One region of the Halobacillus sp. ABA4_118 genome, then DNA from elsewhere that is predicted to be linked to it. Evidence: riboswitches for the same ligand, from Rfam matches in the RefSeq annotation. Region 1 holds a riboswitch; the other holds the start of a gene.

Region 1 (4,250 bases):
CGTCCGGTACTCCCGGGCAGTGGGTCGGGATGTGAAGGCCGAACACAGGGTCTTTATAAGTTTCGGCAGAACTCAGTTCACCTTCCAGAGCGGCATGGATCATGGAACGCGTGTAACTCAGTTTGATACGCTCGCCTTCTCCGTAGGCTCCCCCTGACCAGCCTGTATTGACAAGGAAGACGTCCGTATTGAACTGGTCTATTTTCTCTCCGAGCATTTCAGCATATGCTGATGGAGCAAGCGGAAGGAAAGGGGAGCCGAAGCAGGCGGAGAAAGTCGCTTCCGGCTTGGTAATCCCTCTCTCTGTTCCAGCCAGTTTACTCGTATAGCCGCTTAGAAAATGGTACATCGCCTGTTCTTTTGTTAAACGGCTGATTGGTGGGAGGACTCCCGTGGCATCAGCTGTCAAGAAAATGATGGCATTTGGGTGGCCGGCAATACTTGGCTGGACTGTATTATCAATGTGATCCAGTGGGTAGGCGGCCCGTGTATTTTCCGTCAGGCTCGTATCGTCATAATCCGGCGCGTGCGAATCCGGCTGAAGGACGACGTTTTCCAAAACCGAGCCGAAATGAATGGCATCATAGATCTGCGGTTCTTTTTCTTTGGACAGGTTGATGCACTTCGCATAGCATCCCCCTTCAATGTTAAAGACACCGTAGGGGGACCAGGCGTGCTCATCGTCCCCGATCAGGCGGCGCTGAGGATCAGCGGACAGAGTCGTTTTTCCTGTGCCCGACAGACCGAAGAACAGAGCAACGTCGCCTTCTTTGCCGATGTTGGCCGAGCAGTGCATCGGAAGGACGTTCTTTTCCGGAAGCAGGTAGTTCATGACGGAGAAGATGGACTTCTTGATTTCCCCTGCGTATTCTGTTCCTCCGATGAGGACAACGCGGTGTTTAAACGAAACCATGATGAACGCTTCGGAATTCGTACCATCCACGTCAGGATCTGCTTTGAAGGTTGGAGCAGATATGACAGTGAACTCTGTGTCATGCTCCTCCAATTCGGATGCCTCCGGCCGGATGAACATTTGGCGGGCGAATAAGTTGTGCCAGGCGAATTCTGTAAGAACCTGCATAGGAAGGCGGTAGCGCTCATCCGCTCCTGCAAAACCTTTGAAGACGAATAACTCCCTGCGGTCTTTCAAATAATCGAGCACTTTATGGTATAATTTCACAAACGTATCATCGTCAATAGGCTGGTTCACAGCACCCCATTCGACTTTATCTTCGGTTACGTCGTCACGGACAATGAATTTGTCCTTTGGTGAGCGTCCCGTATAGGTACCTGTCGTAGCCTGAACGGCCCCTTTTTCCGTTAGTGTACCTTCATTGCGGTATAAAATCTTTTCCACTAAATGTGGAACAGATAATTGGTGGTGGACATGGTCCTGGGAAAGTAGAAGATTAAGTTCTGACAGTTGGTTTATTGTACTCATATGCATCGTCCCGCCTTTGCAGTTTAATAATGTGAGATTAGTATAACACATTTATTTTAATCGTCCATACTATTCAGTGGATTGTGGGAAAGTTTTCAACACTGCCATATTTCATGGCTGTTATTATCCTATGATGGTTTGAACAGAACGTTTATCCAGGTTGAATCTGGATGGAAGGGGTGCGTCGAAACCCGATGAATCCAATTGACATTAAACACGCTTTTCGATACGATAGCTGAGAACGGAAACTCTCTTATCCAGAGTTGGTGGAGGGACAGGCCCTTTGAAACCCAGCAACCGTCCGCAGGGACATGGTGCTAACCTGAAGCAAGGAGTCAGCTCCTTGGACGATAAGAGCGAAAGGAAGCAGCCCCTTTCCTCGGTATAGGAAGGGTTTTTTCTTTTTATAAGAAGGAAATGTCCATGACCAGGCCTTGCCGCCTGTTTATTATTTCTGACTGAGAACGTGCACGAAAACGTTTTCGGATCCAGGATGACACTATGAAATGAACTTATGTTTTTCTACACATACTGGTAAAGAGTTCCGTCTAATACTTTGTACTTACAGAAGGAGGAGTTTTTAGAATGCCAGCGAACCGCCGGTTATTCACATCAGAATCCGTGACAGAAGGTCATCCGGACAAAATCTGTGACGCTATTTCTGATGCTATTTTAGATGAAATTTTAAAAAACGACCCGAATGCAAGGGTGGCATGTGAGACAACAGTAACTACGGGACTTGTCCTGGTTTCCGGTGAAATCAGTACGAATACCTATGTTGATATTCCATCGATCGTGCGCCAGACGATTAAAGATATTGGATATACACGAGCAAAATACGGCTTTGATGCAGATACATGTGCCGTTTTGACGGCTATTGATGAGCAGTCCCCGGATATCGCAGGGGGAGTGGATGTTGCGCTTGAATCCCGTGAAGGGAAAATGAGCGATGATGAAATAGAAGCCATCGGTGCCGGTGACCAGGGACTGATGTTCGGCTTTGCCAACAATGAAACGCCCGAATTGATGCCGCTGCCTATTTCTCTTGCCCACAAACTTTCCAAGCGTCTTTCTGATGTCCGCAAAGACGGAACACTCGATTACCTTCGTCCTGACGGCAAGACGCAGGTAACGATTGAATATGATGAAAATGATCAGCCGGTCCGCGTGGATACGATTGTTATTTCGACGCAGCACGCTGAAGAAGTCACGCTCGAACAGATCCAGAAGGATTTGAAAGAGCAGGTGATCGGGCCCGTTGTACCGGAAGGCTATATTGATGATGAAACCAAATACTTTATCAATCCGACCGGGCGTTTTGTAATCGGAGGTCCTCAAGGGGACGCCGGTTTAACAGGACGTAAGATCATCGTAGATACGTACGGTGGATATGCGCGTCACGGTGGTGGTGCCTTCAGTGGGAAGGATGCGACCAAAGTGGACCGTTCTGCTGCATACGCGGCTCGTTATGTTGCGAAAAACATCGTAGCTGCAGGTCTTGCGGATACAGTGGAAGTCCAGCTCGCCTATGCAATCGGGGTGGCCCAGCCGGTTTCCATTTCCATCAATACCAGCGGGTCCGGCAAAGTGTCGGAAGAAAAGCTGGTGGACGCTGTGCGTGACTTGTTTGACCTCCGTCCTGCTGGAATCATTAAAATGCTCGATCTTCGTAAACCTATTTACCGTGATACGTCTGCCTACGGCCATTTTGGACGGACAGATGTTGAGTTTCCATGGGAACGTACGGATAAAGCGGAAGAGCTCAGCGGTCGTTTTCAATAAAAAAAAGCTGTTTCCTTGTTGGAGGAAACAGCTTTTTTATTTTCACGAGTTGCACAAACGGCAGAGTACGCATTGATTTGATACGGCTATCCACTTCCCTCTGTATGTCTTCTGATCATGCAGGCATCGAGCTGAAAAGCATTTCAGCCCCGAAGGTTCTTATAGTACTGCCCTTTTGCGACATACGATTTCCGGATCCGGTCCATTTCCTTGTAATCCTCTTCTGTTAAGGAACGGATCACCTTGGCCGGCCGTCCGAAGGCCAGTGTATCCGGAGGGATTTCTTTTCCGGGCGGAACAAGGCTTCCTGCTCCGATAAAGGCCCGCTCCCCTATGACAGCGCCATCCAGAATCATGGATCCCATGCCGATCAAAGCGTCCTGTTTAATGTGTGCAGAATGCAGGGTAACCTGGTGCCCGACCGTAACGCCGTCTTCCAGTATGAGAGGCTGGTCAGGGCTTTGGTGCAGCATGCTCAGATCCTGGACATTTGTGTTCTTACCGATATGTACCGATGAGACATCGCCGCGGATGACCGTCTTAAACCAGATGCTTGCGTTCTCTTCTATGACAACATCCCCGGTAATGACGGCATCTTCTGCTGTAAAAGCTGATGGGTGGATGAGAGGTCGTTTTCCTTTATATTCGCAAATCATACGAAGCCCCCTTATAATATGAGTAACATCAGTATATCAAATGAAAAGAGGGATCGGCTGTGGAAAAACTGGAATCGGCCCGTGATCGTGCAACCATCATTCTCGTCCATGGCGCTTTTGAGCATAAGGGAAGGTATAAGGAACTTGCTGATCGTTTCCGTCAGGACGGTTTTTCGGTGATTTATGGAGACCTGCCGGGGCAGGGGTTGTCTGATGGGAAGAAAGGTCATATCCGTTCGTTTGGTGATTACGTTGAAACCATTCAAAGCTGGTATGAGCAGGCGGATCCGGATAAAAAAATTTTCCTTCTCGGCCACAGCATGGGGGGATTGGCTGTGATTCGTTTTATGGAGGAAAAGCAGCCGCAGCTG
Region 2 (4,250 bases), 2.9 Mb from region 1:
ACAGCGAAAACACTGCTGAACCAGATGATTGATGAGGATGAAGATGAAATCCTTACTATTCTTACAGGGGAAGATGTGGACGATAAGGATGTGGCTGAACTGGAAGCTTATGTGGAAGAAACCTTTGAAGATTTAGAGGTGGAAATTCACCATGGTGGCCAGCCGATTTACAGCTATATCTTCTCTATCGAATAAAATGCAGCGCTTCTGGATTTAGAACAGCGTTCGCAGGCTGTCGGGATTTTTCCCGGCAGCCTTTTGTAATGGTCTATGGTCTGAATGCAGGAGCGGAGATGAAAGAAATGGTTTCACAGAGGATATTGATCGACCATTAGACAAACGCCTTGGCGGTTTGTTTTCTAAGCTTGTCATTCTATAAGCTGAAAGCGCAGTTCTCCATTAGAACTGCGCTTTTTTTAACCGTGTTTCCGTCTGCGGGTGCCGGTGCCGTTGAATATATTTTCGAACTGAGAAGATAACGGCAGCAGCATATCCGGCAAGAAGCAGGCTGTAGATGATAACTAAGGTCTGTTCACTCCATGTGGCATAGGTGAGCAGGGTCCGGCTGTTCGTCAAAATGATAAATCCACCCGCCGCTACCCCAAGCACGAGAGGGGGGAGTTTTTTCACAAGCCAGGCAGCGAGGGGGGCTGCAATAACGCCACCGATCACAAAGGCGAGCACAAGCATCCAGCTCAGCTCTTCCCACCCAAGGAAGATCAGGAAGCCGGCCGTAGCAGATAAAGTAACGATGAATTCACTTGTATCTACGGTGCCGATGACTTTTCTGGGAAGGATTCCTTTGCTGGATAAGAGAACAGGTGTATTTACCGGCCCCCAACCCCCGCCGCCCACGGCATCAAGAAAACCGCCCAGAAAACCTAAGGGAAACAAGAAGCGCCGTCGAAATGGTCTTTTTTCTGTATGCAAGGGCTTCACTCGATTCATCAGTAAAAAGCGGATGACCACATAAACGCCAAGCCCTAGTAAAAAAACGGAAATGTACGGGCGGATCAGCTCACCTGGAATCCAGCTGAGCAGAGCAGCCCCGGCAAAGGCACTGATCCCTCCGGGGAGAGCAAGAGTCAAAACGAGACGCTTATCCACGTTGCCGAATTTATAATGGGAAAACCCGGAAGCTGCCGTTGTAGCAATCTGGGACAAATGAATAGAGGCGGAGGCCACCGCCGGAGCCATTCCATAGGCGAGGAGGATGGTGGAGGAGCTTAAACCAAATCCCATTCCGAGGGCTCCATCCATCAATTGAGCAAAGAATCCAACCAGTGAAAATATAAGTAATTTCTTCATCGTACCTCTCCTTTTGATTAAACACATAAGATTACTTGGTTTTAACCATGAAGAGGCACAAAAAAACCTCTTCATCCAGAAGAGGTCAAGCTTCCTCTCCTTATCTTTCAGACCACCGTCTGCTGGAATGAGCACCTTTTCCAATGTGAGGTTGCTGCGGGATCATCAGACCAGTTTCCTCCCCCGGCTCTTTATAAGGATATATGTAGCCCGCGCTGAAAGCGGAATTCCTAAGTACATGAATAATATATTCAAAGCTAAAACATGGATGACGATTTGTCAATGGTTTACAATAAAATAAACAGAAAACTAGTAATATTTAAAATGCATGTTGACATATCTTTAAATCGGGTCTAATATTTGAATCAAATCTTTTGAACAAAATCTGGAAACATTTTTCTTATCGAGAGAGGTGGAGGGACTGGCCCTTGGAAGCCTCGGCAACGGATCTGTCGTCATGAACAGAAGCTGTGCCAATTCCAGCAGGTGATCAACACTTGGAAGGATAAGAAGAACGGTTGAATCATGTATAATGACTCTCCTTTCTTCTTACCATCAGAAGAAAGGTTTTTTTGTTGAAGATAAGAAAGGAGGAGCTTATGAATACGAGTGCACCGACATATGGAACATTCACCGGGGATCCTTTACTTCATATGGATATTGATGATGGACACAAAGGGGCAGAGAGTGTGATTCAATGGGCTTACGGGCATTATGGAAAACAGCTCGTTTATGCGTGCAGCTTCGGTGCTGAAGCGATCGTACTGCTTGACTTCATTGCAAAGGCACAGCCGGATGCCGACGTCGTTTTTCTGGACACTGGACTTCATTTCCAGGAAACCTATGATTTGATAGACAAAGTGAAAAAGAGGTATCCGGATTTGAACATCCATATGAAAAAGCCGGAATTGACAGTGGAAGAACAGGCAGAGGAATATGGTCCGGCCCTTTGGAAAAGGAATCCCGACCAATGCTGTGCCATCAGAAAAATCAAACCGCTGGAAGAAGCCCTGACAGGAGCGGCTGCCTGGATGTCGGGATTAAGAAGAGAACAATCTGCAAGCCGGAGTCATACGAACTTCGTCAACAAGGACGAACGCTTCCAGTCCATCAAGGTATGCCCCTTAATTCACTGGACATGGGAAGACGTATGGACTTATATCCGACTAAATAGCTTGGATTACAATGAATTACATGACCAAAGCTATCCAAGTGTCGGCTGCATCCCCTGCACAGCGAAAGCGCTGGATGACGGCCGTTCAGGAAGATGGCAGGGATTTGATAAAACCGAGTGTGGACTCCACACAGCGGGAGATACGAAACAATAAAGGAGAGATGAATGATGTCCATTATTCAACCGCATGGCGGGCAGTTAATCAATCGTTTTACAGCACAGCCGGATACGCTTCCGGAACAAAGGATCGAGCTTGATGCGATGGCGTTGAGTGATATCGATTTAATCGCTAATGGGGCATACAGTCCGCTTCAAGGATTTTTAACAAGGGAAGATTATGATCACGTCGTTGAAAATCTTCGTTTGAAAGACGGCACTCCCTGGAGTCTCCCGATCACACTGCCTGTTTCTGAAGAGCAGGCCCGTTCGTTACATGGTCAAGCGGCTCTTGTGAAAGATGGGGCAATCTACGGTGTGATCGAAATCGAAGACATTTACAAGCCGGATAAACAGAAAGAAGCTGCAAAGGTTTACTTAACGACAGAAGACGCTCACCCGGGGGTCAGTAAACTTTACAAGCGCCCGGATTATTATGTCGGTGGCAGAATTGAAGTATTCCATCGTCCGGAGCGGGAGCATTCAGACCATTACTACCTTGATCCCGAAGAGACAAGAGAACGATTCCAACAGGCCGGATGGGAAAAGGTTGTCGGTTTCCAAACGCGTAATCCTGTTCACCGTGCTCATGAATATATCCAAAAAGCGGCCCTGGAAAGCGTAGATGGACTATTTCTGAATCCGCTCGTAGGAGAAACGAAAAGCGACGATATCCCGAGTGATGTGCGCATGAGAAGTTATGAGGTACTCTTGGATGAATATTATCCGGAAAACCGGGTGACGCTGGCTGTCTTTAATGCGGCCATGCGCTATGCAGGCCCGCGGGAAGCCATCTTCCATGCGATTGTCCGGAAGAATTTCGGCTGCTCCCATTTCATAGTCGGGAGGGATCATGCAGGTGTCGGCGATTACTATGGTACATATGACGCTCAAAAAATCTTCAGCCACTTTGAAGAAGGAGAGCTGGAAATAACCCCGGTCTTTTTTGAGCACAGCTTCTACTGCAAAGTCTGTGAAGCAATGGCTTCTCATAAAACCTGCCCCCACAGCAAGGAGCATCACGTAATTTTATCAGGAACAAAAGTGCGCGAGCTGCTTCGGAGCGGCCAGAAACCACCGAAAACGTTCAGCCGTCCGGAGGTCGTGGAAGTGCTGATTGAAGGGCTTAACCAACAGACAGCGGATGTAAAGGGGTGAATGGAATGGCAACGAATTTAACATGGCATGAAGCTGCCGTCCAAAAAAAGGATTACCGGAGTAAAAATGGTCATTTCAGTGGTGTGCTCTGGTTCACCGGTCTCTCAGGGGCTGGTAAATCCAGCATTGCCAACCATTTGAACCGCCTACTTTTTGAGCACGGCATCCAAACCTACCTGCTTGACGGGGATAACGTTCGTCATGGATTAAATCGGGATCTTGGTTTTTCTGAAGCCGACCGGACAGAGAACATCCGTCGGATCGGTGAAGTATCCAAATTGTTCACAGACAATGGTTCCATCGTTTTGACGGCTTTTATTTCTCCATTCAGGGAGGACCGTGACCGGGTCCGATCCCTTTTGGAAGAGGAAGAATTCATGGAAGTCTTTGTCGACTGTCCTGTGGAGGAATGTGAAAGCCGGGATCCTAAAGGACTGTATAAAAAAGCAAGGGC

Evidence for each region. A riboswitch is a leader RNA that binds a small molecule or an ion and turns the genes downstream of it on or off. The one in region 1 is predicted to bind S-adenosylmethionine.
Region 2: it holds a riboswitch for S-adenosylmethionine, as region 1 does, so the genes downstream of both, ACXAGL_RS16815 (phosphoadenylyl-sulfate reductase) here and metK (methionine adenosyltransferase) in region 1, are expected to answer to the same signal.

What each region holds. Positions count from the first base shown of each region.
Region 1 covers NZ_JBSWWS010000001.1:382,985-387,234, reverse strand. Annotated here, with positions in the region: gene pckA (phosphoenolpyruvate carboxykinase (ATP)) at 1-1,441, opposite strand, end outside; SAM riboswitch class I at 1,692-1,798, shown strand; gene metK (methionine adenosyltransferase) at 2,027-3,223, shown strand; gene ACXAGL_RS01990 (gamma carbonic anhydrase) at 3,367-3,879, opposite strand; gene ACXAGL_RS01985 (lysophospholipase) at 3,939-4,250, shown strand, end outside.
Region 2 covers NZ_JBSWWS010000001.1:3,284,198-3,288,447, forward strand. Annotated here, with positions in the region: gene ACXAGL_RS16805 (DAK2 domain-containing protein) at 1-195, shown strand, start outside; gene ACXAGL_RS16810 (sulfite exporter TauE/SafE family protein) at 400-1,308, opposite strand; SAM riboswitch class I at 1,406-1,508, opposite strand; SAM riboswitch class I at 1,706-1,820, shown strand; gene ACXAGL_RS16815 (phosphoadenylyl-sulfate reductase) at 1,908-2,636, shown strand; gene sat (sulfate adenylyltransferase) at 2,651-3,796, shown strand; gene cysC (adenylyl-sulfate kinase) at 3,802-4,250, shown strand, end outside.